Regions from separate parts of the Desulfovibrio sp. X2 genome, predicted to be linked through region 2. Evidence: predicted binding sites of a transcription regulator. Region 2 holds the regulator's gene; each other region holds the start of a gene.
The links. Region 2 encodes sigma-54, which starts transcription at its own class of promoters, with help from an activator protein. Its sites were predicted from a motif close to CTGGCACGGNNNNTGCTT; they were not measured.

Region 1: a site for sigma-54 is predicted at 8,249-8,266, ahead of DSX2_RS00760 (Spy/CpxP family protein refolding chaperone). Genes of this name have one in related genera too.
Region 3: a site for sigma-54 is predicted at 3,929-3,946, ahead of DSX2_RS16925 (PEP-CTERM sorting domain-containing protein). Genes of this name have one in related genera too.

What each region holds. Positions count from the first base shown of each region.
Region 1 covers NZ_ATHV01000001.1:158,802-169,097, forward strand. Annotated here, with positions in the region: gene DSX2_RS00730 (homoserine O-acetyltransferase) at 1-814, shown strand, start outside; gene metW (methionine biosynthesis protein MetW) at 804-1,403, shown strand; gene DSX2_RS00740 (arabinose transporter) at 1,445-2,665, shown strand; gene DSX2_RS00745 (PLP-dependent aminotransferase family protein) at 2,854-4,035, opposite strand; gene DSX2_RS00750 (sigma-54 dependent transcriptional regulator) at 4,183-5,646, opposite strand; gene DSX2_RS00755 (nitrogen regulation protein NR(II)) at 5,639-7,540, opposite strand; gene DSX2_RS00760 (Spy/CpxP family protein refolding chaperone) at 7,697-8,200, opposite strand; gene DSX2_RS00765 (NifU family protein) at 8,659-8,880, shown strand; gene gltX (glutamate--tRNA ligase) at 8,949-10,296, shown strand, end outside.
Region 2 covers NZ_ATHV01000022.1:23,513-33,808, forward strand. Annotated here, with positions in the region: gene DSX2_RS08570 (LptA/OstA family protein) at 1-448, shown strand, start outside; gene lptB (LPS export ABC transporter ATP-binding protein) at 452-1,177, shown strand; gene rpoN (RNA polymerase factor sigma-54) at 1,403-2,845, shown strand; gene raiA (ribosome-associated translation inhibitor RaiA) at 2,870-3,415, shown strand; gene DSX2_RS08590 (PTS sugar transporter subunit IIA) at 3,433-3,882, shown strand; gene rapZ (RNase adapter RapZ) at 4,009-4,893, shown strand; gene DSX2_RS08600 (PTS sugar transporter subunit IIA) at 4,915-5,349, shown strand; gene DSX2_RS08605 (PTS sugar transporter subunit IIB) at 5,352-5,822, shown strand; gene DSX2_RS08610 (PTS sugar transporter subunit IIC) at 5,845-6,525, shown strand; gene DSX2_RS08615 (hypothetical protein) at 6,610-7,419, shown strand; gene DSX2_RS08620 (class I adenylate cyclase) at 7,607-10,296, shown strand, end outside.
Region 3 covers NZ_ATHV01000065.1:300,448-310,743, forward strand. Annotated here, with positions in the region: gene prsT (XrtA/PEP-CTERM system TPR-repeat protein PrsT) at 1-598, opposite strand, end outside; gene DSX2_RS16915 (SDR family oxidoreductase) at 1,214-2,245, shown strand; gene DSX2_RS18665 (PEP-CTERM sorting domain-containing protein) at 2,635-3,456, shown strand; gene DSX2_RS16925 (PEP-CTERM sorting domain-containing protein) at 3,999-4,844, shown strand; gene DSX2_RS16930 (ThiF family adenylyltransferase) at 5,046-7,076, opposite strand; gene DSX2_RS16935 (hypothetical protein) at 7,115-7,987, opposite strand; gene DSX2_RS16940 (hypothetical protein) at 8,189-8,503, opposite strand; gene DSX2_RS16945 (PEP-CTERM sorting domain-containing protein) at 8,657-9,418, shown strand; gene DSX2_RS16950 (HDOD domain-containing protein) at 9,721-10,296, shown strand, end outside.

The DNA.
Region 1 (10,296 bases), on a different contig from region 2:
CTGGGGCATGGACTTCCCGGTGGTGACCATCGGCGACATGGTCTGCGCCCAGAAGCTTTTGCTCGACCACCTCGGCGTCACGCGGCTGCTCTCCGTGGTCGGCGGCTCGGTGGGCGGCATGCAGGTCCTCGAATGGTCCGTGCGCTTCCCGGAGATGGTGGCCTCGGCCGTGCCCCTGGCCACGACCACGGAGCACTCGGCCCTGGCCATCGCCTTCAACGAGGTGGCCCGCCAGGCCATCATGGCCGATCCCGACTGGCAGAACGGCGCCTACTACGGCGGCGCCTTCCCGGACTACGGCCTGGCCGTGGCGCGCATGATCGGCCACGTGACCTATCTTTCGGACGCGGCCATGCGCCGCAAGTTCGGCCGCAACCTCCAGGACCGCTGCGAGCTGAGCTACTCCTTCGCGCCCGAGGTCCCCGAGTTCCAGGTCGAGAGCTACCTGCGCCACCAGGGGAAGAAGTTCGTGGAGCGCTTCGACGCCAACTCCTTCCTCTACCTGACCAAGGCGGCGGACTACTTCAGCCTGGGCCGCGGCTGGGGCGAGGGCTCGCTGGTCACGGCCTTCTCGCGCGCCAAATGCCGCTATCTCGTGGCCTCCTTCACCTCGGACTGGCTCTATCCGACCTACCAGTCCAAGGCCATGGTCCAGGCCATGAAGAAGAACGGGCTCGAGGTCAGCTTCTGCGAGGTGGCCGCGGACCTGGGCCACGACGCCTTCCTGCTGCCGAGCCCGAGGCTCAACGAGTTCCTGACGGGCTTTCTTGCGAGCACGCTGGCCCGCGTGCGGGGAGGGACCGGTGCGCTTTGACCTTAGCGTCATCGCGAGCTGGGTCGAGCCCGGCGCGCGGGTGCTGGACCTGGGCTGCGGCACGGGCACGCTGCTCGAGCACCTGGTGCGCGAGCGCGGCGTGCGCGGCACGGGCGTGGAGCGCGACGAGGAGAAGGCCTCGGCGGCCATCGCCAAGGGGCTCTCCGTGATCCACGGCGACATCTTCGAGGAGATCGAGGACTACCCGGACAGGAGCTTCGACTACGTCATCCTCTCCCAGACCCTGCAGCAGGTCTACGAGCCCGCCCGGCTCATCGGCGAGATGCTGCGCGTGGGGCGGCGGGGCATCGTCAGCTTCCCCAACTTCGCGGTCTGGTACAACCGGCTCATGTTCCTCCTGCTCGGCCGCGCCCCGGTCTCGCGCGAGCTGCCCTTCGAGTGGTACGACACGCCCAACATCCGGGTCATCCCCATCAAGGATTTTCGCCGCTTCTGCCGCAAGAAGGGCTTCTTCGTGGACCGGGAGCTGACCATCACCACCCACCACCACGAGGAGACCGGCCGCGTGGTCACCTTCCTGCCCAACCTGCGCGCCTCCTACGGCGTGTACATGCTGGCCCGGGCCTGAGGCCCGCGTCCCCGGCGCCCGGCCGACCGGGGGAGCACGCCATGCCGCACGCACCCGGGCAGACCGCACCGCAGCCGCCCACGCCGGGCAGGCTCCCGGACGGGGAGGGCGCGGCCACCGGCCGCCTGCTGCTCCTCTGTCTGGCGGTCTTCGTCTGCTATCTCACGGTGGGCGTGCCCCTGCCGGTCATCCCGCTCTTCGTGCGCCACAGCTTGGGCTTCGGCGACATCCTGGTCGGCGTGGCCGTGGGCTGCCAGTTCTTCGCCACGGTCGGCACGCGCAAGTACGCGGGCGCGGTCTCGGACCGCGCGGGGCCGCACGTGGCCCTGCGCAAGGGGCTGCTCTTCTGCGCCGCGGCCGGGGCCTTCTACCTGGCCGCTGCCCTGGCCCCGGTCCATCCCGTGGCGAAGCTCGGCGTGCTGCTGCTCGGACGCCTCTGCCTCGGCGTGGGCGAGAGCCTCGTGCTCACGGGCATGGTCACCTGGGGGCTCGGCCTGTGCGCGCCGCAGAGCGCGGGCCGGGTCTTCGCCTGGGCCGGGGTGGCCGTGTACGGCGCCCTGGCCGCGGGCGCGCCCGTGGGCATGGCGCTCTTCCGTTCCCTGGGCTTCGCGGGCACGGCCCTGGCCATCACCGCGCTGCCCCTGGCGAGCCTCCTGCTCTGCCGCTCCATTCCCCCCGTCGCCCCGGTTGCCGGGCGGCGCTGGCCGTTCCTGCGCATCGTCGGCTTCATCTGGCGGCCGGGCGTGGCGCTCGGGCTGCAGGGCGTGGGCTTCGCGGGCATCGGGGCCTTCGTCTCGCTCTATTTCGGGAGCATGGGCTGGGCCCGGGCCGGGCTCGCGCTCACGGCCTTCGGCCTGTCCTTCGTCTGCGCGCGGCTCCTCTTCGGCCACCTGCCGGACCGCCTGGGCGGGCCGCGCGTGGCCCTGGCCTCCTTCGTCGTGGAGTGCGCGGGCCAGTTCCTGCTCTTCGCCGCGCCCGGCGAGCCCGTGGCCCTGCTCGGCGCCGCGCTCACGGGCTTCGGCTGCTCGCTCGTCTATCCCTCGCTCGGGCTCGAGGCCGTGCGCCTGACCCCGCCCGAGGCGCGGGGCACGGCCATGGGCGCCTTCGCGGCCTTCCAGGACGTGGCCTACGGCGTGACCGGCCCGGTCACCGGGGCCATCGCCGAGGTCATGGGCTACGGCTCGGTCTTCCTGACCGGCGCGCTCTGCGCCGTGGCGGGCTTCCTGATGGTCCTGCCCATGCTGCGCCGCGCGCGGGCCTGACCGCCGCGCGCCGTGGCGGGTCACGGACAAAAAAAGGCCGACGCAGGAAACCCGCCGTCGGCTTCACTTCGTTCCCCAGGGCGCTCAAAAAGCGCCGGATGCAAGGCGCAAGAAAAGTGCAAGCCCTCGCGTATTTCACATACGCGAGGGCTTGAACTTTTCACGGCAACGCAGCAGATGGCGCTTTTTCAGCGCCCTGGGACCAGGGCTTCCTTGAGGCAGCGGCCCAGCCGCTTGATGCCCTCGGCGATGCGCTCGGGCGTGGAGTTGGAGAAGTTCAGGCGGAAGCCGTTGTCCGTGCCGTCCACGTAGAAGGGCTTGCCCGGCACGAAGGCCACGTTGCAGGCGATGGCCTTGTCGAAGACAGCCACCGAGGAGACGTCAGCGGGCAGCTCGCACCACAGGAACATGCCGCCTTCGGGCGAGCTGGCCTGCACCTCCGCCGGGAAGTGCTCGCGGATGGCGTCCACCATGCAGTCGCGCCGCGCCTTGTACTCGCGGCGGATGACCTCGATGTGCGCGTCCAGGTCGTTGTCCGCGAGGAAGCGGGCCAGGATGCGCTGGGTCAGGGTGGAGGTGTGCAGGTCCGAGGCCTGCTTGGCCGTGACCAGATGGTGCATGAGCCCGGGCTTGGCCGCGACCCAGCCCAGGCGCAGGCCGGGCGAGGCGATCTTGGAGAAGGAGCCCATGAGCACGGCGCGCTCGTCGTCCAGGTAGGCGCGCACGGGCGGCATGTCCTGGCCCATGAAGCGCAGCTCGCCGTAGGGGTTGTCCTCGAGGAACACGGCGTGGTTGGCGGCCAGGAGGCGCGCCGTCTCCTGGCGCGTGGTCAGGTCCCAGGCGGTGCTGGCCGGGTTCTGGAAGGTGGGCACGGCGTAGAAGAGCCGCGCGCCCTCCTCCAGGCGCAGGGCGAGCTGCTCCAGGTCCGGGCCCGAGGGGGTCAGGTCCACGGTGCTGAAGTTGACGCCGAAGAGCGAGAAGCACTGGATGGCCCCGAGATAGCCGGGCCGCTCGATGAGCACGGTGTCGCCCTCGTCGAGCAGGACCTTGGCCACGAGGTCGAGCCCCTGCTGCGAGCCGGTGGTGACGAGGATCTCGTCGGCCGGGATGTCCAGGCCCCACTTGGTTTTGTAGCGGTCCGAGATGAACTGCCGCAGCGGCAGGAAGCCTTCGGTGGTGGAGTACTGCAGGGCCTGCGGCCCCTCCTCGGCGAGAACGGCCGCGGCCGCGTCGGAGAAGCCCGCGACCGGGAAGTGGTCCGGGCTCGGCAGACCGCCGGCGAAGGAGATGATCTCCGGACGCTGGGTGACCTTCAGGATCTCGCGGATGTAGGACCGATGAACGTTGGCCATGCGGCGGGAAAGACGCATGATTCGCTGCCTCCTGCGCTTTTAGGTGCACAAAACTCTGCACCCGGGCCGGGGGAAAGGCAACACAAGTATTGTCACCATGACGCCTTTGCTGGCGCGGTTTTCGGGGCGCGGTGCAGGGCCCGGCCAAAGGGGCGAGGCGGATGGTCAGCGGCGCGTCAGGCCGTACTTCTTGAGCTTGTACTGCAGCGTGCGGCGGCTGATGCCCAGGGCCTCGGCCGTCTTCTCGCGGTGGCCGCCGTGCGCCGCCAGGGCGCGGGCGATGGCCTCTCGCTCGGCGTCGTCCAGCGAGGGGTGGGCGGCGGGGGCGGAGACGTCGTCCACCTCTCCGGCCGCAGTGCCCGCCATGCTGCCCGCCGTGGGGCCGGGAACGGCGCCGGGAGCCGCGCCGAGGGGGGATGCTCCGCCAGGGAATGCCCCTTCCGGGGCTGACCCGCCCCAGGCGCGCACCAGCTGCGGGGGCAGGAGGTCGGGCGTCAGGGTGTCGGAGCGGGCCAGGATCAGGGCGCGCTCGAGCACGTTCTCGAGCTCGCGCACGTTGCCCGGCCAGCTCCAGGCGCGCAGGGCGTCCAGGAAGGAGGGGGACGGGTCGCGCACCTGCTTGCGGTTCTTCTCGCCCAGCTTGCGCAGCAGGTGGGCGGCGAGCAGGGGGATGTCCTCGGCGCGCTCGCGCAGGGGGGGAATGGTGATCTCGAGCACGGCCAGGCGGTAGTAGAGGTCCTCGCGGAAGCGCCCGGCCTCGGCCTCGGCCTTGAGGTCGCGGTTGGTGGCCGCCAGGATGCGCACGTCCACGGCCACGCCGCGCACGCCGCCCAGCGGCTCGACCACGCGCTCCTGCAGGGCGCGCAGGAGCTTGGCCTGCAGCGGCAGGGGAAGCTCGCCCACCTCGTCCAGGAAGAGCGTGCCGCCCTCGGCCAGCTGGAAGCGGCCGGGCTTGTCGCGCACCGCGCCGGTGAAGGCGCCGCGCACGTAGCCGAAGAGTTCGGATTCCAGCAGGTCGCCGGGCAGGGCCGCGCAGTTGACCTTGACCAGCGGCCCCTTGGCGCGGTGGCTGGCCGCGTGCAGCAGCTCGGCCACCAGCTCCTTGCCCGTGCCGGATTCGCCCAGGATGAGCACCGTGGCCTCGGAGGGGCCGACCTGGGCGATGACCTGGCGCAGCCGCTCCATGCCCGGTGCCTGGCCGATGAGCTCGGGGCCGCGCGCGAGCCCGGCGCGCAGGGCGGCGTTCTCGCGCAACAGCCGCGCGTACTCGAAGGCCTTGTCGAGCACCGCGGCCAGCTCCTCGTTGTCCGCGGGCTTGGTCAGATAGTCGTAGGCCCCGTGCTTCATGGCCTCCACGGCCGCGCCCACGGAGCCGAAGGCGGTCAGCATGATCACCGGCAGCCCGGGCCATTCGACCGTGATCTCGTGCAGCACGGTCGAGCCGTCCATGTCCGGCATGCGCATGTCCAGGAGCACCACGTCCGGCTCGGACTCGGCGAGCCGGGCGAGCCCCTCGCGGCCGCCCGAGGCCTCGTCGACCTGCCAGCCGCGGTCCTCGAGCACCGCGCGCAGCATCATGCGGTGGCTCGGCTCGTCGTCGATGACCAGCACGCTGCGCGTCTCAGACATGGGGGGCCTCCTTGAGCAGGCAGTGGACCGTGGTGCCCCTGCCCGGCGCGCTGTCCAGCTCGACGCTGCCGCCCCAGGACTCCACGATGCCCTGCACGATGGACAGGCCGAGACCGGTGCCGCCGGCCCGCGTGGTGAAGAACGGTTCCAGCGCCCTCTCGCGCTGCTCCTCGTCCATGCCGGAGCCGTTGTCCGAAACGCTCAGGCGGACCATGCCGCCCTCGGCCTGGGCCGCGCTGACGCTCACGAGGCCGCCGTTCCCGGACTCGGGGCCGCCCTGCGCCTCGCCCTGGGGCAGCGCGGCCAGGGCGTTCAGCAGAAGGTTCAGGAGGATCTGCTTCAGCCCGTCCGCATCGCCGAGCACGGCCTGGCCGTCGAGCGCGAGGTCGAGGCGCGCGCCGCGCTCCTCGAGGTCGAACTTGAGCAGCCGCGCCACGTCCTCGGTGACGGGCCGCACGGCCACGGCCTCCAGGGCCTGGGCGCGGGGGCGGGCGAGGTAGAGCAGGTCGGTGATGACCTTGTTCAGCCGGTCGGCCTCGCGCACCATGGTCGCGGCGTAGTCCTCGTCCGGCTTGGTGCCTGCCAGCCGCTTGGTGAAGAACTGGGCGAAGCCGCGCAGGCTCGAGAGGGGGTTGCGCACCTCGTGGGCCACGGCCGCGGCCATGCGGCCCACGGCCGCCAGCTTCTCGGCCTGGCGCAGCCGCTCCTCCAGGGCCAGGGCCTCGGTGCGGTCGCGCAGGAGCACGATCCGTCCCTGCCCCTCGCCGAGCGAGCGCATGATGATCTCGAGCCTGTGGCCCGCGGCCTCCGCCGCCAGCACGCCGTCTCCCGGCACCGCGGCGGGCAGGACTTCGGCCAGGGGGCGGCCGACCAGGGCGTCGGCGGTGCCCGTCCCGTCGCCGGGAGCTCCCTCGCCCTGCGCCTCGCCGGCGAGGAGCCTGCCCGCGGCCGCGTTGACCGCGCTCACGCGGCCCTCGGCGTCCACGGAGAGCAGGCCGTCGGGCATGGTGTCCAGGAGGCGGGAGTTGAAGCGCTCGAGCACGGCCAGCTGGTGGCCGGTCTCGCGCCGCCTGGCGTAGGCGTTGGCCAGGTAGAGGAAGAGCGTCGCGGCGCAGAGGATGAAGCCGGTCTGGTACATGGCCGCGCGCATGTCCTCGGCGTAGATCTTCAGGTATTCGTCGACGCCCAGGCCGAGCACCAGGTACGAGGCGCCGCCCGGGCCCTGGGCGGGCAGCTCGCAGGAGGTCTCGCCCGGGGAGTCGCAGAGCGCGGCCAGGGGCGGAGCGGCGTGGTCGAGCAGGAAGAAGACGCGCTTGCCGTCGGCCTCGATGAAGCCGTGCCAGGTGCGTCCCTGGCGCATGGCCTCCAGCGCCTTTGGCGGCAGTTCGGGCAGCGGGCCCGAGGCCGGGTCCTTGAACGAGGCGAGGTAGCGGCCGTCCGGCCCCACCAGGGCCAGATAGCGCACGTCGCTGCCCTGCACGGTCTCGCGGAAGAGCTCGCCCGCCAGGGAGCCGAAGCCCCGGCCCCGGCCCGGACCGCGGCCGCGCGCTCCGGGTTGCTCCGCCTGGGGACCGTTCTGCGGCGCGGGGACCTCGCCGGGCTCGAAGGCATGACGGTCCATGCCGCCGCCCATCATTCCCTGCCCCATCATGCCGCCGCCCATCATGCCTTGCCCCATGCCCCGGCCCATGAGCGGGCGCAGGCGGTGCATGAGCTGCGCCTCCACGCCGCGGGCCACCACGCCCGCGGTCAGGGTCAGGTGGCGGTCGAGCAGGTCCCGCTGGCGCAGGACGCCTGCCCAGGCCATGTAGATCAGGCTCGCGGTGACGACCACGACGCCCAGCACGGTCATGAAGGTGACGCTCTTGGTCGCGGGCTGCGTGGTGATGTCCATGCGGGGCTACCTAGCGCGATTTCGCGGCTCTTGGCTAGAGAGGGGGCCCCCGGAGGGGGCCGGACCCGGCGTTGTGGTCGCCGGGTCCGGCAGGGTGTGTGGCATCAGGAGTGGAGTCGAGGCGTAAGGCAGTGAACGTTGTCGTCCGGTCGGGTGTTACCAGCCGCGGCCGGGGCAGCCGTAGCCGTAGCCGTTGTCGTAGCCGGGACCCATCATGCCGGGGCCCATGCCGTGGCCGTGGCCGTAGCCGCCCATCATGCCGGGGCCCATGCCGTAGCCGGGACCCATGCCGTAGCCGCCGCCGGAACCGGGGCCGACGTCGATGCCCGCGGCGTCGAGCTTGTCGCGGAAGCTCTCACGCTCCTGGTGCATCTTCACGCGCAGGTCCTTCATCTCGCCCACGAGGGCCGGGATGCGCTTGCTGTCCGTGCCGCGCAGGGAGTCCAGCTCGGTCTGCTTGGCCCAGTAGTCCTGGCCCAGGTTGAACATCTTTTCCTGGTGCTCCTTCATGAGCTTGTCGAAAGTCTGCTGCTGCTCGGGGGACAGGGCGGTGTAGGCGCCGGAGCCGTAGCCGTAGCCCGGGCCGCGGGCGAAGGCAGAGGCGCCGACGAGGCCGACCAGCAGGGCGGTGACGGCGAGGATGGTCAATGTACGCTTCATGATGATGCCTCCTATCGGTTGCATGTGCGTTCGTTAGTGCCTTTTCTTAGGCATGACTCGTGCCAAACGTGAATATTCAACGATTGCTGCGTACTGGAGTTTTGTCGGAGGGATTTGCAGGCCGTTTTTGTGCAAGCAGATGCACAAGATGTCTGCACGTCCTTGCACATCCTTCTGCACATGAAGCGGCCGGGCTGCACTTTTCGCGCGTTCCCGGCGGGGAACGGCAGGCGCGGCCGGGCGCGTTGACATCGCCGGGCCGAGGGGCTACCCATCCGCCAGCCCAAGGATGGAGCAGGCCGCTGAAAAAGCGCCATCCGCCGCGCTGCCGCGGAAAGTGCAACCCCCCGCGCATCTTGAGAATGCGCGCCGGACGTGAACTTTCCTCGTGCCGCGCACCCGATGTGTTTCGAGCGGCCTGCGGAAATGGGATCGATCGTCATTCAGAGAGGTTCGCCATGCGCGAGAAGGTGGAGGCCGCACTGGCCAAGGTCCGGCCGTTTCTGCAGAACGACGGCGGAGACATCGAGCTGGTCGGCGTGACGCCCGAGGGCGTGGTCCAGGTGCGCCTTACCGGCGCCTGCAAGGGCTGCCCCATGTCCCAGAAGACTCTCAAGAACGCCGTGGAGAAGATGGTGCTCAAGGAAGTGCCGGAAGTCACGCGCGTCGAGGCCGTCTGAGGCGGCGGAGGCCCCGGAGACGTCCGGGCCCCGTGGTTCTTTCCAGTTTTTTTCCTTAAGGACGCACCATGAGCATCGTCACCAGATTCGCGCCGAGCCCCACCGGCTATCTCCACGTGGGCGGCGCGCGCACCGCGATCTTTTCCTGGCTCCTGGCCCGCCACGAGGGCGGCAGGTTCCTTTTGCGCATCGAGGACACGGACCGCGAGCGCTCCACGCCCGAGGCCACCCGGGCCATCCTGGACGGCATGTCCTGGCTCGGCCTCGAGTGGGACGGCGAGATCTGCTACCAGTCGAGCCGCGAGGAACGGCACAACGCCGCCGTGGACCGGCTCCTGGCCGAAGGCAAGGCCTACTGGTGCGAGTGCACGCCCGACGAGGTCGAGGCCATGCGCGAGCGCGCCCGGGCCGAGGGCAGGAAGCCCAAGTACGACGGCCGCTGCCGCGAGCGCGGCCTCGGCCCCGGGCCCGGCCGCGTGGTGCGCCTGAAGGCCCCGCTCGACGGCGCCACCTCCTACGAGGACATGGTCAAGGGCTACATCAGCATCGCCAACGAGGAGATGGACGACCTGATCCTCCGGCGCTCGGACGGCTCGCCGACCTACAACCTGGCCGTGGTCGTGGACGACGCCGAGATGGGCGTGACCCACGTCCTGCGCGGCGAGGACCACGTCTCCAACACCCCGCGCCAGATCCTCATCTACAAGGCGCTGGGGCTGCCCGTGCCGCGCTTCGGCCACGTGCCCATGATCCTCGGCCCGGACAAGAAGAAGCTCTCCAAGCGCCACGGCGCCACCTCGGTCTTCGAGTACCACCACCAGGGCATCCTGCCCGAGGCCATGGTCAACTACCTGGCCCGGCTCGGCTGGTCCTCGGGCGACCAGGAGATCTTCTCGCGCGAGGAGCTGGTGAAGCTCTTCACCGTGGACAACCTGGGCACCTCGGCCGCGGTCTTCGACATGGACAAGCTTTTGTGGCTGAACGCCCACTACATCAAGGAGTCGAGCCCCGAGCGGCTGGCCGACCTGCTGCCCCCGTTCTACGAGGCGCAGGGCATGGCCGCGCCCGAGCGCGACTACCTCCTGAAGGTCGTGCCGCACTATCAGCCGCGGGCCAAGACCCTGGTCGAGTTCGTGGAGAACTCCGCCTTCTTCTTCACGCCCGACGAGGCCCTGGCCTACGACCAGGCCGCGGCGGCCAAGTTCCTGACCCCGGAGGCCAAGGAGCACGTGAGGGCCATCCGCGACATCCTGAAGGACCTTCCGGACTTCGAGGAGGCCACCGTGGAGGCCGCGCTGGCCGCCTACGTCGAGTCCTCGGGCGCGAGCTTCAAGGTCATCGCCCAGCCGCTGCGCGTGGCCGTGACCGGCTCCACCAGGAGCCCCGGCCTGCACCAGACCCTTTCCGCGCTCGGCC
Region 2 (10,296 bases):
GTCCGACCGCCTGACGGCCTACCTCGAGCCCAGCGAGCCCGAGCCCGCCAAGGGCAAGCAGGCGGTCGAGCCCCCGGCCGCGCCGCAGTCCCCCCTGGGCGGGAAAAAGGACGCCAAGATCAAGAGCGTGGTCGCCGTGGGCAACGTGCGCATGCAGCAGCAAGGCAGGCAAGGCTTCTGCGGCAAGGCCACCTTCCACGTGGAGGAGGGGCTTCTGGTCATGGAGGACAACCCCGTGATCCTGGACGGACGCAACAAGGTCACCGGCGAGGTCATCAAATTCTACACGCAGACCAACCGCAGCGAGGTCCTAGGCGGCAAGAAGCAGGTGGAGGCCACCTTCTTCACCAAGCAGGAATCCCTGAGTCCCACCGCCAAGCCGTCCGGAGACTCCAAGGCGCCCGATGCCGCGAAGCCCGCCGACGGCGCCGCGCCGGAGAAGCAGTAGCCCATGGTCAGCAGGCTCGAAGCGCGGGGATTGCGCAAGCAGTACGGCCAGCGGGAAGTGGTCAAGGGCGTTGATCTCGGCCTGGACCAGAACGAGGTCTTCGGCATTCTTGGGCCCAACGGCGCAGGCAAGACGACGACCTTCTACATGCTGCTCGGGGTCATCAAGCCGACCGAGGGGAAGGTCTTTCTGGACGACACGGAGCTGACGCACTGGCCGCTGCACCTGCGCGCCCGCGCCGGATTGTCCTACCTGCCGCAGGAGAGCTCCATCTTCAAGAAGCTCACCGTGCGCCAGAACATGGAGATCATCCTCGAGCACACCGGACTCTCGCGCAAGGAGCAGCGCGCGCGCTGCGACGCGCTCCTCGAGGAACTCGGCATCACGAGGCTCGAGAACTCCCGCGCCGTGCACCTCTCCGGCGGCGAGCGACGCAGGCTCGAGATCGCGCGGGCGCTCATCAGGAGCCCCAAGTTCATCCTCCTCGACGAGCCCTTCGCGGGCATCGACCCTCTGGCCGTGGACGACATCAAGGAGATCATCCGGGGGCTCAAGGACAAGGGCATCGGCATCCTCATCTCCGACCACAACGTGCGCGAGACCCTGTCCATCTGCGATCGCGCCTCCATCGTCTTCGAGGGCACGATCATCCTGACCGGCACTCCGCAAGAGATCGCGGCCAACCCGCGAGCGCGGAAGGTGTACCTCGGTGAGGAATTCTGCCTCTGATGGAATTTTCGTGCCAATGCCTCAGAAAAGCTCGCCGTTCAAGACTTGATCCGTTGCAACACCTTGCCGAGTGTGGCATATTTCCAGCACGGGATGTATCGGCCCCATGAATGTTTGGGGCGGTATTTCTGGCGCGTTTCCGCATGGGGTGGAAACGGGTCATTCCCTGGCCGGACTTTTGCCACTGCGCGGTAGTGCCCTCGGGCTCCGCGCGAGCTAGGACGCATGGCGCTCGAACTCAGACAGCAGCTCAAGCTTTCGCAACAGCTGGTGATGACCCCCCAGCTGCAGCAGGCCATCAAGCTCTTGCAGCTCTCCCGGCTCGAGCTGATGGAGACCGTGCAGCAGGAGTTGCTGGAAAATCCGTTTCTCGAGGAAGGCTTCGAGGAAGCGGAGAGCGAGCGCGAGTCCCCTGAGAACGCCCAGCCTGCGGAGGCCGAGGGCGTCGTCCACGAGATGCCCTCCGACGAGAAGAGTCTGCAGCGCGAAGCGGACTGGGACAACTACCTGGGCGACTTCGCCAGCGCCTCCCGCCAGTCCCAGATGCGCGAGCACGAGGCCCTCGACGAGGGGCTCTCCTTCGAAGCCCGCCTCACGGCCAAGCCGTCCCTCGATGGGCATCTGGCCTGGCAGACCCGCCTCTCGAATTTCACCGAAGAGGAGAAGGAGATCGCCGAGAACATCATCGGCAACCTCAACTCCTCCGGCTATCTTTCCTCCACGGTCGACGAGATCGCCCACGTCACCGGGAGCACTCCGGAGGCGGTGGAGTCGGTGCTCCTGCGCGTGCAGCGCTTCGACCCGGTGGGCGTGGCCGCCAGGGACCCGCGCGAATGCCTGCTGGTCCAGCTCGACGTCTACGGCTACGACGATCCGATCCTGCTCTCCCTGGTTTCCGACCATCTGGAGGACCTGGAGAAGAAGCGCTACAAGCCGCTTGCCCGCAAATTCAAGATCTCCCTGGAGGAACTCCGGGAATACCTGGACATCATCCAGACGCTCGATCCCATGCCCGGCTCGAGCTTCGGCTCGGGCGAGCCCATGTACGTCTCTCCGGACGCGTACGTGTACAAGTTCGACGACAACTTCGTCATCGTGCTCAACGAGGACGGGCTGCCCAGGCTGCAGCTCAACTCCCTGTACATGGACAGCCTGCAGGGCGGGAAGGGCAAGGACAAGGACTACTTCCAGGAGAAGGTGCGCTCGGCCGTGTGGCTGATGAAGAGCCTCTATCAGCGCCAGCGCACGCTCTACAAGGTCATCGAGAGCATCGTCCGCTTTCAGCGGGACTTCTTCGAAGAAGGCGTGACCCACCTGCGTCCCTTGATCCTCAAGGACGTGGCCGACGACATCGGGATGCACGAATCCACCGTCAGCCGCATCACGACCAACAAGTACGTGGCCACGCCGCACGGCATCTTCGAGCTCAAGTTCTTCTTCAACTCCGCCCTGAGCCTGGACGACGGAAGCGAGGTCGGCTCGGAGAGCGTCAAGGCGCTCATCAAGCAGCTCATCGGCGAGGAAGACGCGAAGCAGCCCCTGTCCGACGAACGGATCGTGGACATCCTGAAGGACAAGCTGCAGGTCAACATCGCGCGCCGCACGGTGGCCAAGTACCGCACGGCGCTCAACATTCCCTCGTCGAGCAAGCGCAAGCAGATTTTCTAAAGCCCCCGAACAAGGAGCGAGCATATGAACATTGCCTTCAACTTCAAGAACTTCGATCCTTCCGACCACCTCAAGGACTATGCGGAGAAGCGCTTCGAGAAGCTTGAGAAATATCTTGCCAACCACGATGCCGCCGAGGTTCAGGTGAACCTCTCGGTGGAGAAGATCCGCCAGATGGTCGAAGTCATCGTCTCCGACGACAACCTGCACCTTTCGGCCAACGAGTCCGCGGACGACATGTACTCGGCCATCGATCTCGTCGTGGACAAGATCGTGGCCCAGATGAAGCGCATCCGCGAGAAGCAGAAGAGCAAGCGTGCGGCCAAGACCGCGGACAAGTCCGTGCGTCACGAGGTCTTCAGCTTCGTGGGCGAGGGCGAGGACAAATCCAAGAGCATCGTGGCCACCGACAGCTTCAGCCCGAAGCCCATGGACATCGAGGAGGCCGCCATGCAGCTCGAGACCCTGGACTACGAGTTCCTGGTCTTCCGCAACGCTGAGACCGAGCGGGTGAACGTTGTCTACCGGCGCAGGGACGGCAACTTCGGCATCATCGATCCCGGCCTCTAGGCGACACGGCGAACGGCATGAAACTCGGTGATTATCTGAACCCCGGGCTTGTGCTGCCCGACCTCTCGGCGAGGAGCAAGGAAGCTGTCCTCGCCGAGATGGTCGAGCCCCTGGCACGCACGCATCCGGACATCGATCGGGAACGCGCCGTCAGCGTCCTTCTGGAGCGCGAACGGCTCGGGACCACGGGAATCGGGGACGGCATCGCCATCCCCCACGGCAAGATCGAAGGGCTCTCCGACATCGTCCTCGTGGCGGCGCGCTGCTGCGAGGGCATCGACTTCGATGCCCTCGACCACAGGCCCTGCCAGATCTTTTTTCTCGTCCTTGCGCCGGAAGAGGCGGCCGGGCAGCACCTGCGCGTCCTTGCCCACATCTCGCGCCTGCTCAAGGATTCTGAATTCAAGAAGGCCTTCCTGTCCGCTTCGGACAAGGAAAGCTTGCTTGCGCTGCTGCAGGGCGTCTAGGGAGCATCTCGTCGTGCGGACGGGCCTCGGGCCGAGCCGCCCGGGAATACGGCCCGGGAATACGAACAAGGGAAGAATGGCACCGCGCGCCGACCATGGTGCAGCGCGCAGCGCAGGAGGCTTCTGATGCACGCGGAGCCGGCTTTCGCCATCGTCGTCCTGACCGGTCTTTCCGGGGCCGGGAAGAGCACGGCGTTGCGCGTCTTCGAAGACATGGGCTTCTTCTGCGTGGACGGCCTCCCTGCCGCGATGCTGCCCAAGCTGGCCTCCCTCTACAAGGGGCAGGCCGACCGCCGCACCAAAGGCCTCGCCCTGGGGCTGGACATACGCCAGCACGACTTTCTGAAGGACTGGGAAGAGGCGCTTGCCGAGCTCGCCGCGGAAAACGTCGGCGTGCAGGTGATCTTCCTGGAAGCCGACCAGCAGGAGCTGCTCAGGCGCTACCACGAGACGCGGCGTCCCCATCCTCTGGAATCCGAGGACCTGGGGCTCGAGCGTGCCCTGGAGGAGGAACGCAAACTTCTCGAGCCTTTGCGCGCCTCCGCGGGCCTGGTGATTGACACCACCCAGTATTCCATCCATGATCTGAGACGGACGCTCCAGGGGAAATGGGCCTTTCTGAACGAGGGGCCGCGCGGCTTGCGCATCCACATCATCTCCTTCGGCTTCAAGTACGCGGCGCCCAAGGAAGCGGACCTGATGTTCGACCTCCGCTTCCTGCCGAATCCGTATTTCGACGCCGAACTCAAGCCCCTCACCGGCAAGGATCCCGAAGTGGCCGCCTACGTCCTGGACAACCCCACGGGGCGCGAGTTCCTGCAGCGTTTCCTCGGCTTCATGGACTATCTGGTGCCGCTCTATTCGCGCGAGGGACGTTTCAGGCTGACCATCGCCATCGGCTGCACGGGCGGGCATCACCGTTCGGTGGCCGTGGCGGAGCGGTTGTTCAAGGAACTGAAGGCAAAGAACTACGCGGTGACCCTCGAGCACCGTCACATCGATCGGGCCTGAGCGCCCCGGGAACGGGTCAACATGGCGGACAGCGCGACGAACAAGATCACCGGCATACTGCTGGTGACCCATGCCGACTACGGAAAGGCGCTCATCGATGCGGCCAAGTTCATCGTCGGAGACCAGCCGCGCCTTGCGAGCATCGGCGTGGACGCCAGTTCGGACGTGGGCGCCACGGTCGGCGCGATCAAGGAGTGCATCAAGGAGCTGGACGGCGGCAACGGCGTTCTCATCCTCACCGACATGTTCGGCGGCACCCCCACCAACCTCTCCCTGTCCCTGCTCACCGCCGGCAAGGTGGAGGTCATCACCGGCGTAAACCTGCCCATGCTCATCAAGGTCCTGCAGCACCGCGGCCAGACGCCGCAGGAGATGGCCGGGCTGGCCAAGAACGCAGGCGTGCAGGGCATCGTCGTGGCCGGCGAGGTGCTGCGCAAAAAGATCGCCGCGAGCTGAAGATGTTCTGGGTGCGTATCGATAACCGTCTCGTGCATGGCCAGATCATCGAGGCCTGGCTCCCCTTCACCGGAGCGGAGACCCTGGTCGTGGCCAACGATGAACTCGCCGAGGACGGCCTGCGCCAGGAGATCATGGCCTTGGCCATCCCCGAGGACATCTCGCTCCATTTCGCGCGGGTGCAGGCGCTGCCCGATCTGGTGGCGAGCCTTTCCGGCAGCAGCAGCGCGCCCGACGTGATGGTCCTCTTCGCCACCTGCATCGACGCCCGCAGGGCCTATGAGGCGGGGCTGCACTTTTCGAGCATCAACATCGGCAACCTCCATTACTCTCCCGGCAAGAAGCAGATCTGCGCGCACGTGGCCGTGAGCAGCGAGGACGAAAGCTGTCTCGGGTTCTTCTCGGCCGAACACGTGGCCCTCGACTACCGCTGCGTGCCCAACGACCCCGTACAGGTGAAGAAACGGTGGTGATCGCCATGTATTCCGAGATTCCCTGGTATCTCGTCACGGCTTTTTTTTTGTCCTTTTCTCGTTCTTCCGCTTCGGCCTGAACACGGGCTTCCTTGAGCGGCCGCTGGTCATCGGGCTGCTCTGGGCCGCCATCTCGGGTCACGCCAAGACCTCGCTCGGCGTCGCCGTCTTCTTCGAGCTGCTCTGGATAGACCTCTTTCCCGCAGGGACCTTCATCCCGCCCCATCTCGTGGCTTCGACCTGCGCCGCGCTCGGCCTGGCCTCGGCCTTCGGCCTGCACGCGCCGCAGGACGCGCTGCTCTGCATCATCGTGGCCATGCCGCTCGGCCCCCTCGGGGCGAAGCTGGAGCAGCTCCTGCGCTCCTGGCAGAACCGCCACTACAACTCCCTGGTGCACGACGCCCGCCACCTCGGCGAGGGCTTCGCGCCCGAGCGGATCGTCTACCGCGCCCTGGCGGAGATGGCGATTGGCTCCCTCGCCTGCTTCGGCCTGGCCCTGGCCGCGCTCTACGCCGTCATGCCCGCGCTCCTTCCCATGTGGCGCGACGTGACCTCGCCGTTCGACATCGGCTGGGTGCACATGTGGCTGGCGGCGAGCCTCGGCGGCATCCTGGCCGTGCGCTGGAAGCGCGCCTACGGCCTGCTGGCCGCCGCCACCGCGCTCCTGGCCATGAGCGGCGTCTTCGGCACTTCCTCGTTCTAGCCGCGATTGATTGTTTCCCCCGGCGGAGCTACAAGATTGCAATGGAGCCGCCATCCGGCGGCTTTTCCCAAGCCGGGAGACGTCATGGGCAAGGAGTTCGAGGACTACGCGGACGCATTGCGCGACGAGGTGACGGCCGAGATGGCCGAAACCTTCTTCGGCGCGCGACGCGAGCTCGAAGACTCGATCGCCCATTGGCAGGAGCTGGCAGGAAAGCTCCGCGGAAGGCTCGAGCTCCTTGCAGGGCGCGCGGCCGGGCTTCAGGCCGTTCTCTTCGGCGCGGACGGCGCCCGGGGCTTCTACCAAACGCTCGGCGTCGACGCCGAAGTCTTTCTGCAGCTGGCCGGGCGGCTCGAGGAGCCGGACGCAAGCGGGATTCTGGCCGATCTGCGGGTTCCCTTTGCCTGGACGCGCTTCGGGCGCTACCTGGGACTCGTCGAGGACGCCTACGCGCTCCTGCTCGCCGGGATCGAGGACTATCGGCACGGCACCTGGTACGACGATCCCAAGCGTCCGGGCCGCAAGGCCCTCACGCCCAACTATGCCATGCTCGCCCAGGAGGCGGAGCGCATCAACGAACGCGTGGCGACGGTCAACACCTACCAGGGACCGACCTGCGCCCTGCGCGTGGTGCGCAACATGGATCCCGAGGCTCAGGGACGGCGCGACCTTGCCGGCGGGCCGCTGCAGGACGAGAATTGCGGCCTGGACAGCTCCATGGCCTTTTCGCCCGTGTCCCTTAAGGCCCAGGACATCCCCGAACTGCCCGCGCTGCCTCCGTTCGAGCGGTTCCGAGGCACTCTTGAACAGCATCTGCGTGATCTGTACGACAGCCATGCCGCACAGGTGCCCGGCCTGCTGGCGGCTGTGAGGGCCGCGCGTCCCCAGGGCTGAGGGTCCGGGTGCCCGAAGTGCTGGCGCGCTATCCTGGCCCGGCCTGCCGAGGCCAGCAGGCGGAGCCCGCCGGTCCCGGCTTTCCCGTCGCCGCGAATTGTTATAGAAATTGCTTTTGGCGCCGCCTCTTTCCTTGTCCGAGGGCAGGGCGGTGCCGGATCGTTGCCCGAGGATGACGCAGGAGACCATGCAGTCCGCACCCGACACCGTGGCAACCCTTGCCGTTCGTTTCCGCGAGGGCTGCATCCCCTCCGACGGCCCGTCCGCCCCGAAGCTGCACACGGCTCTGCTGCGCTTGGCCAAGGACGGTGCTCCAGGCGGGCAAGGCGATGCGGAGGCCTTGCGCACGGCGTTCGATCTTGCGGTCTCCCTGGCCCTGCCGGGCATGCTGCCCCGGGAGATGGGGAGTCTCGCGGACGTCCTGGGACTGCTTCTGCGCCTGGGGGCGCACGGGCGGCGGCTGGCCCTGCACCTCGTGTCCGAGGCTCCGCTGCCCTGGCCGCAGCTGACGGCGCTTCTTGAGCAGCTGCCCTTGCGGGCCCGGCTGCATCTGGGCAACGCCTTCTTCCTTTCCACTGAATCGGCTGCGGGCGGCTCCGCTGTGCAGGAGTTCTCCTCTTCCCTGGTGGCCCATCTGCGAGACATGCGCGAAGAGGAAATCCTCGATTTTCTCGGCGACCTTGCAGCCGAAGGTGAGCGGATCGCCTGGCCTCTCCGGCAGGCCCTGCAGCGCGGAGCTTTCGGAGAGTGGCTGCGCACCCGTCCTTCCTTTGCGAGCGAGCATCCGGGAGAGCCGCGCGCCTTGGCCGCGCTGCGGCTGCTCGAGGACGAGCAGGGCGTGCTCGCCCATGTCCAGGCCGCGGCCGACCGGCCCGGACGATGGACCGGTGAGCTCGTCGCCCTGGCGGGCACGTTCGGTTCGCGTGATGATGCGGGGTTGCTCAAGATTCTGGTGGGGCTGCTCGCAGGCGGGGACGAGGCCCTCGCCGTCCAGGCTGCAGACGCGCTGCTGCGGCTCGGCTGGAGCAAGACCGGCGAGGCCCTCGGGCGTTTCTTTTTGCGCATTCCGGCGCTTCGGCGGGCGCTCGGACACCAGGCGCTGCTCCTGGGAGAGCGGGAAGCCGCGGATTTCCTCGGGCAGTTCGAGCAGGGCGAGCGCGACAAGGTGGCGCTCTATCTCTTCCTGTCCCTATCTCGTCTGGCCCCGGAGTTCTGCCTGGCCTGTCTCAAGCGTCGCGAGGTGGGGCTTGCGAACAGCCTTTCGCCGGACGACATGGCGGCAGCGGAGAAGTTCTTTCTGCGGCAGATGAAACGAGGCGCCTTCACGCCCCTCGCGGAGCGTTTCGGCAAGGTGGCGCCGCCCAGGCAGGGCGCTGAGCAGGTGAATGCCGGCTTCTTCTCGCGCCTTTTCGGCCGTGGCAAGAGCGACCTCAGGCGATCCGTGACTCGCGGAGCCATCATCGGCGAGGATTTCGCGGGCAGCACGCTCTCGGACGTCTCGCTCTCCGGGCGGAGCTTCCGCGACTGCCGTCTTGCCGGAGCGGTCCTCGTGAACGTGCATTTCGAGTCCGCGTCCTTCGCCAATGTGGACTGCTCAGCCGCGACATTTAGGAAGTCGGTGTTCAAGCGCTGCACCTTCAGCGGCGTTTCGTTCAGGAAAGCCTGGCTGCACGGCTGCACGTTCCTCGACTGCGACTTCAGGGCCTGCGACTTCAGCGACGCCGTGCTGCACGGCGGCAGAATCGCCGCTGGTCAGCTCCTGCAATGCCACCTGGGCGGAACGAGACTCGACGGCTGCAGGCTTTCCGACGTGAGCCTGCGGGGCTCGCAGGCGGGGGGCGCCCAGATGCGCCGCTGCCGTCTCTTTACCTGTCTCTTCGAGGACTGCGGGCTTGCGGCCGTGCTCGGGCTCGAGAGCGCCTTCATGGGCGTCCGTTTCGAAGACTGCGATGTCCAGGGGGCCGAGTTCGAGTCCTGTTCCTTCCTTGCCTGCACGGTGGTCGCCTCGCGGCTCGCCGGGGCGCGCGCCGTGCGTTGCAAGACCGACGTTTCGGCCTTCATGGAGCTTGCCGAGTCCACCCTTCGCGAGGCCGCCTCGCGACTCACGTCCCAGGGCGAGCCCGAGGCCCCTCCGTCGGGACTCCTCGCGCCGTCCGGGCGGGACTTCATGGAGGGCCTTCTTGCGGCCTGGGCCAGGCACCGGGACATGGCGCTCCTCGAGTTGGCCATGCGCGCGGCCAACGCCGACCGGCTCTCCTGGGCCTGCGAGGTCATGACGCCCGAGCAGGGCGAATTCGTCCATCTCCTGCCCCTGCTGCTGCACACGGACGTCTTCGAGACCGCCAGGGGGCTTTCGGGGGTGCCGACCTGCCAGGTCGACAACTTCCTGCCGTCCCTGGAGCAGGCCGAGCTGCTGCGCAGGCACTTCCCGGACGTGGTGCCCGAGGGCAAGGATCCGCCTGCAGGTCTTCGCATCGAGGGCATCTACGCAATGGGCAGCCTGGGCACCCTGGCCCAGACTTCCAAATCCGACCTGGACTGCTGGGTCTGCGTGGACGGCAACGAGGTTGCGGCGGCCGATCGGCAGGGGCTCAAGGCCAAGCTGGCCGCGCTCGAGCGCTGGGCCGAGGAGCGCTTCGGGCTGGAGACGCATTTTTTTCTCATGTCCCTGGACGACGTGCGTGCGAACCGTTTCGGCAAGAGCGACGAGGAGAGTTCGGGCTCGGCCCAGGCCCTGCTGCTCAAGGACGAGTTCTACCGCACCTGCCTGGTGCTCGGCGGCCGCATCCCGGCCTGGTGGCTCATGCCGCCGGGACTCGGCTCCGCGGCCTACCGCGAGCGCCTGCCCACCGCGTTGCGCCATCCCCTGCTCGAGCA
Region 3 (10,296 bases), on a different contig from region 2:
CGTGCAGCGCGGGGTGGTCCTTGGGATCCTTCTTCAGGATGGAGTCCACCTCGGCGCGCGCGGCGGCGAAGTCCTGCATGTCCATGAGCGTCCGAACCAGGCCGAGCTGGGCCGAGATGCGGCCGGGCTCGAGGGCCAGGGACTGCTCCAGGTACTTCCTGGACTGCGCGAAGTCGCGGCGCAGCGCCGCTGAAAAGGCGAGCTGCTCGTAGACCGCCGCGTCCTTGGGATTGTCGGCCTGATACTTCTCGAGGAGCGGGACCGCCTTGTCCGGCTTGTTCTGCAGGTTGGCGATGCGTCCGAGCTCGAGGTTCACCCGCTTGTCATAGGGGTTCAGGAGCAGGACCTTCTGGAACTCCCGCTCGGCCTGGTCGAGCTTCTTCGTCTCGATGTAGGCGAGCCCCAGGTTGAACCTGGCGTCCACGTAGTTGGGGTCTTTCTCGAGGGCGTTCTTGTAATGGATGATGGCGCCGTTGTAGTTCCCTTCCTTGAAGAGGGACTCGCCCTTCGCGTTCAGGGATTCCTTGGTGTTGCTCTGGCAGCCGAGGAGCAGGAGCGCCAGTAGGCAGGACAGGATGATGGCGAGCTTCTTTTGCAAGTATTCCCCCCGGTGCCGGCTCCCGGATCGGACCCTATTTCCGTTCCGGGAGGTTTCATGCTGCGCCGGGCCGTCGCTTCCGGCCCATCGCCTTGTCGTTGTGTTCGTCGAGTCCGTCTTTCCCGGTTCCGCCGAGGGAAGGAGGCAGAGCCATCCGCCGTCCCGCCTCGCCTTTTTCGTCCTTCCGGCTTCGTTCCGGAGGCCTTGTCGCGAAACCCGGCGCCTGAAGACGCCGTATGGATCATCCCTCCTTGAGCGAAGACTGTGCCACTCCGGGAAAATAGCTGAATATTCGTTTGATTATGGCATGTTGTATTGAAATCGAGGACCGGGACGGAGCCAGAAAACCCCGTCCGCGCATCCGGTTTTTTCGGACAGGTCCGGGATAGGCATACTCCGCGAAAAATCCTGACCGTCGCGGCGAATTGCAAAAAACGGATTTGATTTCAGGCGATTGAGCGTATAAACGCATACAGGGACAGCGAAGCGGCTTCGAGAAGGCGCCGCCGGGAGGCCGGTTTCGGGCCGTTTCGGCCGAGTTCGCGGCTTGCACGGTTCTTGTAAGTCCGGGTCCGCCATCCGCTCAACACACGAACGCAAGGGGAACACATCGACATGGACAAGATTCGGACGGCCGTGCAGCGCAAATTTCCCGACCGCCCCGGACGGTGGCTGGTGACCGGCGCGGCCGGCTTCATCGGCTCGAACCTCGTCGAGGGGCTGCTCAAGCTGGATCAGGAAGTGGTCGGCCTGGACAACTTCTCCACCGGACACCAGGAGAACCTGGACGAGGTGCAGGGCCTGGTGGAGCCCGGGCAGTGGGCGCGCTTCAATATGATACGCGGCGACATCCGCGAGCCCGGGGACTGCGCCGCCGCGCTCGAGGGCGTGGACTGCGTGCTGCACCAGGCCGCGCTCGGCAGCGTGCCGCGCTCCATCGAGGACCCGGCCATGACCAACGCGAACAACGTGGACGGCTTCCTGAACATGCTCGTGGCCTCGCGCGAGGCCGGGGTGAAGAGCTTCGTCTACGCGGCCTCGAGCTCGACCTACGGCGACCATCCGGGCCTGCCCAAGGTCGAGGACAAGATCGGCAGCCCGCTCTCCCCCTACGCCGTGACCAAGCTGGTCAACGAGCTCTACGCCGACGTCTTCGGCAAGTGCTACGGCTTTCTGAGCGTCGGCCTTCGCTACTTCAACATCTTCGGCCCCCGCCAGGATCCGGAGGGCGCCTACGCCGCGGTCATCCCGCGCTGGTTCGCGGCGCTGCTCTCCGGCACCCAGCCCATGATCTTCGGCGACGGCCTGACCAGCCGCGACTTCTGCTTCGTGGACAACGCGGTGCAGGCCAACATCATGGCCGCCTGCTGCGAGGCGCCCGAGGCCAGGGGACAGGTCTACAACGTGGCCTTCGGTGAACGCACCTCGCTCAACGAGCTCTTCGTCATGATCCGCGACCTCGTGGGCAAGGTCAGGCCCGAGGCGCTGTCCGTGGACGCCGAATACCGCTCCGAACGCCCGGGCGACGTGCGCCACTCCCTGGCGGACATCGGCAAGGCCCGCTCGCTGCTCGGCTACGAGCCCGTCTACTCGGTGCGCGACGGCCTGCACATGGCGGCGGAGTGGTACATCCGCTCGCTCGGCTAAGGCCGCGCCCAAGCAGGGCCGCGCTTCGCTGACGGAACTTGACGCAACCCGACCCGATCCGACCTGTTTTGCCCGGTTTTGCCGGGTTTCAAGCCGCCCCGGCCCCGCCTGGGCGGCTTCGTTTTGCCACCAAGCGACTCTCCGCTCCCCTCTCCCTGCCCCTCAGAAAACACGGTTTCTCTCTCCATCCATTCGATATGACTTGAATTGCCCTTTACAGAAATCGGCCGATGAATCCCCAGGATCTGTCGCATCCCCTTACACGGTTGCCACCGACAATCAAAAAAAGCGTACGATTAAAGACTGATAGAAAAGGGAACACCACCTGCACAAGAAAGCGCGACAGGCAGCCTGAACACACCCGTCACTTTCTTTTGAGGAGGAAAACCATGAACCGCATCATCAAGCTTCTGCCTTTCAGCATCGCGGCCCTGCTGCTCCTGGCCGGGAGCGCGTTCGCCTACCCCATACTCGGCAGCGGGACCAACCTGATCGAGTTCAAGGCGTGGGAGAACGTGACCAACCTGGCCGAAGACAACACCATCCAGGTCGGCACCATCTTCTACGGCGTCGCCCGGGCCCAGGCCATCTCCAACGAGGGCACGGTGGTCTGGAACTCAGACGACGTGGGCCCGACCTACGACACCCTGACCGCCTACTTCGTCTATGAAGTGGTCGGCATCGACACCGCCACCAACACCCTCATCTTCGGCGTGTCCTCCTACGATCCCAACGGCGTCCTCTCCGCGGCGGACCTGGCCGCGGGCGTGGTCCTGCAGTGGTACGCCGACGACGGCACCACCCTCGACCTGTCCAGCGTGGTCGACGGCGTCAGCACCGCCACGGACGGCACCCTGTGGGCCTCCATGTCCATCACGGACGGTTACTGGTGGAGCAACGCCTCCATCGACCCGACCGGCCTCGAGGGCTTCATCGGCACCTCCTACTTCGGCATCAACCTGGTGGACGGCGCGCTCACGGGCCTCGTGGACGTCAACGATCCCATCGAGACCCTCTACGACCTGGACGTGAGCATGTACGGACAGGCCAAGATCTACACCAACTCCGACGAGTTCCCCTCGGTCTGGGCCTACGTGGCCGACGACCCCGCGGTCATCGCCACGCCCGAGCCCGTCAGCCTGATCCTTCTGGGCGCAGGCATGCTCGGCCTGGCCTGCACCCGCGGCCGCCGCATGCCCTCGGCCGCCTAGAGCCCGAAAAAGACGACCAGGCGTTCCCCCCTATACGAGAGGGGAGGAGAGAGAAATCTCTCCTCCCCTCTTTGTTTTCGCGCTGTTCCCGACTTCCGTCCGGCCCACGCCCGCGCCCGGCAACGGCCGCCTCGCGTCCCCCGCTGCCGCCTCCGAAACATCCAGCCCTTGTGCCCGACCTCGCCCCCAGGCCGCATCCCGGGCCCTTTCAGGGGAAGGCGCGGGGGCTTGGGAGTCCCCCGATCCGGCTCCTCTCCCGGCAGCGCCGCGGGCGCCCGGGAAGGAAAGCGGGGACCGCCCTCCGTACACTCGAGGCGCACGGAGGGCGGACGGCATGAAGATCCGTCCGACCGCCCCGCAAGACCGGCAAAGTGTTCGGAGCTTTTTACAGACCTTTCAGAATTTCTTACAGCTGCCCCTTGAAAAAGCCCTCCTCGATTCAAAATAACACATGATTACAAAACTTTACAAAATGGCACGCCACCTGCACATGGAAGGGAGAACGGCAACTGGTCCCCACCCTTTCATTGAGGAGGAATAGTATGAACCGCCTTATCAAGCTTCTTCCCATCAGCGTCATGGCTCTTCTGCTCCTGGCGAGCAGCGCCTTCGCTCTCCCGATCTTCGGCCCCGGGTACAACTTCATCAGCTTCAACGACTACGAGAACCGCATTCCCAACACCCCCGGCTCGAACCAGATCAGCGCCGGCGACATCTTCTACGGCGTCGCCACGTTCACCAACGTGGATTGGGCCTCGACCAGCAACACCAGCCAGGACTGGGTCCCCACCCTGAACTCGCAGTACGTCCAGGCGTACTTCTACACAGAGGTGGAGTCCGTGACCCCGACCTCCGGCGGTAACGGCCACATCGTCTTCAAGACCCCGACCGCGGCCGATCCCAACGGCGTGTTCACCGCGGCCGACCTCGCCAGCGGCGTGGTCCTGAAGTGGTTCGAGTCCAGCACGCCCATCGACTTCTCCAGCACGCTGGCCAACAACATCGCCTCCTCCGTCGACGGCGACCTGCTGATGTCCCTGTCCATCCAGAAGGGCTACTGGTACAGCGATGCCCTGGTGACCGTGCCCACCGCCCCCAACACCTTCCTCGGCACCTCCTTCTACGGTCTGAACCTGGTCGGCGGCTCCATGACCGACCTTTCCCTGATCAACGACCCGCTGGAGAGCCTCGAGAACCTCGACGTGAACTTCTACGGCCAGGCCAAGATCTTCACGAGCGATCCGTCCAACAACACCGGCAAGCTCTGGCAGTTCTACAGCTCCGACCCCGCGGTCATCGCCACTCCGGAACCCGTCAGCCTGATCCTCATGGGCGCCGGTCTCCTGGGCATCGGTGGTCTCCGCCGCCGCCAGAACAAGGCCGCCTAACGAAGATCCCAGAGTTCCCCCCCCTATAAGGAGGAGGGAGGAGAGAGAGATCTCTCCTCCCTCCTCTCTTTTCATGCGCTTCAGGAAATGCAGCAGAAGGGGAGAGTGCCCCCTTGAGGCGTGCGCAGACGACAAAGGCCCGGCCGCTTGCGCGGGCCGGGCCTCGTCCGTTCGGGTGCCGTTCGGGTGCCGTTCGGGCGGCTAGCCCAGGAAGGCGTCCGGATCCTTGCGGAAGGTGCCGAAGCGCACGGGCTTGCCGTAGCCCACGCGAAAGAGCATGACCTGCCCCTCGCGGCCGAAGTCCGCGGCCGGGAACAGGGCGTCGTACTCGCTCCAGAGCTCGGAGAGCAACGCCTGGTGGGGTGCGGAAAAGGCCTCGGGCCCTTCGAGGTCCCAGCGCAGGCGGAAGAGGGTCACGGCGGTCATGGGCTGCATGGCGAGCCCCACGCGCGTGAGGCGCAGCCAGCAGCGCTCGAGCGCCCGCCCGCCCGCCGCGAAGTCCCGCGCCGCGAGCCCGGGGGCCGTGAGCAGGCAGCAGGCGCCGCTGTGCAGGATGCCCTTTCTGGCGTGCGCGGCCACCACCTTGCCCATGCCGAGCGCGTTGGCCGCGCGCATGACCGGCCAGGGTCGGGTCAGGCGCAGGAACATCTCGCCCGCGGCCCCGCCGTAGAGGTTCTTCAGCGGCAGGCCGTCGCGCGTCTGCTCCGCCTCCTCGCGGGAGAAGCGCACCATCTTCACGAAGTGCTCGTGCAGTCCGCGGTGCTCGGTCCTGATCCTGTCGGCCTTGAAGACCACGTCGGCCAGCCGGGTGAGCGCGTCCTTGCCCTCCACGAAGTGCAGGCGGCAACCGGGCACGGACTCCACCTCGCGCGCGAGCCGGGCGCGGATGCCCGGGGAAAGGGGCCTGGCGGAGAAGTCCATGCGGTTGGTGCAGCGCGACCACACGGCCGGGGCCAGGAAATCCTCCCGCCCGCCGTCCGAAAACCGGACCACGGCCACGCCGCCGTCGGCCTCCGGCTCGGGCAGCACCTCCACCGAGGCAGCGAGCCCCAGGTCCGGCGCGGCCACGGCCATGTTCTCGGCCGCCGCGCCGCAAGCGATGAGCGTGGCGATCTGGCGCACGTTGAAGAACGAGGTGTCTGCCTCGGCCGCCATGCGCACGCGCATTCCGCCCGGGACGGGCGTGAAGCGCCAGGGCTGGACGTTGTCGCCCGACGGCGCGGCCGCGCCCGCTGCCGCGAGATAGCGCACGCCCGCGGGGGAGAGGTCCGCCGCCGTGAAGGGCCCCTTGGGCGTGTCGGGCGCCTCGTGGCCGATGCGCTTGCGCCTGGCCAGGAGGAGCTTGCCCGCCAGGGCCAGCTTGAGGCGCTGCAGGGGGTTCCTGTTGCCGCCGCGAAGCCGCCCCTTGCACAGCTGCCCCCGGTAGGCGTCGTACTGCAGGTAGCCGGGCGTGGGGCGAAGCCCGGGACGGCCGAGCACGATGCGCGCCGCCTCCATGCTCGCGGCCGCGGCGCAGAGCTGGCAGGCGATGTAGGACGAGGGCCCGGCCCGGCCCTTGAGGTCGACCTTGGTCGAGTCCACGTAGCGGAAATGGACCCCGCGCGGGGAGAGCCCCATGGCGAAGCGCAGGTAGCACTGCTCCATGGGCAGGCCGTCCTGCACGTCGAAGTACTCGTCGAAGGACATGGAGTCCGGCGTGAAGACGAGCAGCGCGGTGCTGAAGCCGAGCGGTCCCGCGGTGATCACGGGCACGCCGAGCTCCCGGGCGCGCATGAACAGGCGGCGGCGGATGTCGAACTCGAAGAAGTCCAGGCTGTCCACGACCACGTCCGCGTCCGCCAGGAAGGCGTCCAGGTTGGCCTCGGTCACGCCTTCGGGGAAAGGCTCGATCTCCACGAAGGGGTTGATCGAGGCCGCGGTCTCGGACATGACCTCGAGCTTCGGGCGGCCGCGCGTGGCCACCGAGGCCCCGAACTGGCGATTGATGTTGACCAGCTCGAAGGAGTCCGGGTCCGCCAGACGGAACCTGCGGAAGCCGCAGCGCACGAGAGAGATGAGGTGCAGCCCCCCCACGCCGCCGAGGCCGGGGATGACCACCCGGGCCTCGGAGATGCGGTCCTGCTCCTCGATGGAGTAGAGTCCCAGGTTGCGGGCGAAGGCCTCGTCCTGGAATCGGGTCGGATCGTCGATCCCTATTTCATGGAGCTTTTTCGCGTAATCGTGGATCGTCATGCGGGCATCCGCGCATGGCCGGTGCTCATGGGTCCCCCTCAGTGGATGAACGACGGGACGTACAGGGCCTTGTTGTACTTCTTCTCGATGTAGTCGATCTGCCGATTGTTCAACTTATCGAGCACATCGGGCTTGTGCAAGAGAAGATAGCGCGCGGCGTCGTAGTCCAGGAGCTGGTTGCGCTCCACGTCCAGGGAGGAGATGTCCGGATCCACGGCGCTGTAGTTCATCTTCAGGAAGAATGAGTACAGGTCGGTCTCGAAATCCGCGTCTCCGTAGACCGATTTCAGCCGCTCCTGGTACTCGTCGAAGTTCACCCGCATGGCCACGGCGGGCGCGCCGACGGATTCGTAGAACTTCTCCTCGCCCAGGATCTCGCAAAGCATGATATCGCTGTAGAAGCGCACATGCTTCGGGTTGACCATGAGGCAGAGGTCGCTGGCGCCGGTGAAGATGGCGTAATTGATGATGGTCTTGTACAGGTACATGACCACGTTCCTGCCCCGCTTGCTGCGCTCCGTGGCCAGCGAGCCGATCTCCACGACCTTCCTTCCCTGCTCGCGCAACCCGTCCAGTTCCTGCTTGAAAAGCGAATCCATGGGCAGCCCGAAGAGCTCGGTGTCCGGGGTGTAGGAGATGGTGGAGATGACGTCCAGATAGGACTTGAAGATGAAGACGCAGGTCTTGGGCAGGAAGTTGTATACGCTGTAGAGCAGACCGTCCGGATGCGGCGCCTGTATGTACCCCTGTTCCATGTACTCCGCATAGATGAGCCTGAAGGACTGCAGAAGCTCGTCCAGCGTCTCGGCTATCTTGATGCTCGGCCTGTCCAGGTCGTCGAGCTTCGCCGCGGTCAGGGCCGAGCGTCTGATACGGATGGTTCGTCTGCGTTCGATTGATCGTTCCAGCATGGCGTTCCCCTTCCCTTAGGAAAATACGATGAGCGGAGCGGAGGGTGCTTCGTGCCCGGCCGCCGATGGTCGGCGCAGCGAGGTGGGCTCCGTCCGTCCTTTTCGGAAACTACTCTGCCGTTGAAGCGAGAAATGTGCCATCCTTGACCTGTTTATGGTGAAAATCTGTCGTCCGGGAAAATTGGATTATGCTTCCGGGACTTAGAGCAATCGGACTCCCGCGTAGATGATGCCCGCGACCATTCCGACGTTGAGGGCGAGGATCCAGCGGGTGCCCGTCTTGTGGATTTTGTACAGGGAGACGGCGATGGACAGGACGGCCACCAGGACCACGACCCCCCATCCCATGGGCAGGCCGCACCACTCCAGGAAGCGCTTGCAGACCCAGACCTTCAGGTAGCCGAGAAGCAGGCCGTGGGCGAACGACACGGCTCCGAGCCTGCTGAGCGCCTCGTCCACGGTCTGCGTGAGCTGGCTCAGGGCCATGGCGGCCACCACAAACAAGGCCTCGGTCATCTTCGCCCCCCGCCGTTCGTTTCGTCGCGTCCCTTCGCGCCCCCTGCACGGCTGGCGTGCAAGGTACGGTCCATTTTTCCTGGATCATGGAAGGATGGCGGATTATCTGGCACGGCCTTTGCTCAATTTGAACGGGATTCCAAGGAGGGGATTATGAAAAAATGCTTCTACGCTCTCGCGGTTCTGGCAGCGGTGCTCCTGGCGACAGGTGCGTACGCCACAACGGTCGTGTCCTTCACGGACACCTACGTGACCTGGCCCGGCTACAGCTCGTCGATCTCCAAGGACGTGAACGGGATTCCCGATCTCCTGGGTGGCAGCTTCACCTTCGACAACCACACCCTGGTGGGCATCTCGCTCGAGTACACCGTGTCCACCACGTCGGGCTGGAGCAGCCTGAAACCGGGCGACTGGTTCTTCGACATCAACAACGACAACGTCTGGGACTACGTCCTGCACAGCAGCAACAGCCGGAGCGCGGGCAGCTGGATGGCCTACGAGGTCGCCATTCCGCTGACTGACGGCAATCCTTACAACAATAACAACTACTGGGGCACGGACTACATCTTCTCCAGCGGCTCCGGCACCCGCCAGGGCCAGCCGGTGGAGGCGAGGATATCCGGGAGCGACAGCAAGCTCGGCTGGGTCGACTACTCGGGTTTCACCAAGCCCGTATGGAACTCCGCCACGCACTCCTATTCCATCGAGACCGCCTACTGGGATCTCTCCGGCATCGAGAAGCCCATCGTCTTCGACGCCGAGGGCGGCTATTTCGGCTACGGCTTCACCATGACCTGCGCCAACGACGTGATCTACGGGCACGGCCCCCTGCCTGCCCCGGAGCCGGGAACCCTGCTCCTGCTGCTGGGCGGCCTGCCCGCGGTGGCCGCGTACAGGCGCATGCGCGCAGCGTAAAGCCGAGGCTTCCCGTGCAGCGCGGCCCCGTCGACTCGTTCCCGAATCGGCGGGGCCGCTCGCTGCAAGGGGAGTCCGAACGGGCTTTTCCGGTCCGGATCGCGGGAAAGTGTAAAGTATCGCCACACCAAAGTCGGCGGACTTTACATTCACGCCTCCCGGACAAGGCTTTGGGGACGACAATCCGGTTCAACCGGACAGAAGGTCGGACGACAGGCCGGACGGAATCCGGGACCGACCTTCGGGCTGAGCGGTAACGGCCGCAGCGGCTGCCCGACTTCCAGGAAGCGACGAGGACACGCATGGCGACGCGAAATCCTGAACAGGACAGCGAGGCGCGGGAACAGATCCGCGTGCTCGTCGACTCGCTCGGCGCGCTGCCGTCGCCGCCTCCCGTGGCCGCCAAGATACTCTCCTCGGTCTCCACGGACAGCGAGCTGCGGGAAATCGCCGCGCTCATCGCCGCCGATCCCTCCCTGGCCCTCAAGGTCATGCGCCTGGCCAACTCGCCCGCCTACGTCCGGATGCGCAAGGCCGAGACCCTGGAGCAGGCCATCTTCGTCCTCGGCGTGGGCACGCTGCGCGGCCTGGTCCTGGGCGCCTTCATCCGCGACACGCTCCTGCGCGACATGAAGGCCGACGACCCCTTCATGCTCTCGTTCTGGAAGCACTCCCTGGCCTGCGCGGTCACGGCCCAGCTGCTGGCGGAGAAGCTCTCGCCCGCGGTCAGGGACGAGGCCTTCCTGGCCGGGCTGGTGCACGACTGCGGCAAGATCGCCCTGCTCCACCTGAAGCCCGCGGCCTACGAGCAGCTCATCGGCTCGGCCCGAGGCCGGGGGGTGGCGTACCACGTACTCGAGCGCGAGCGCTTCGGCGCG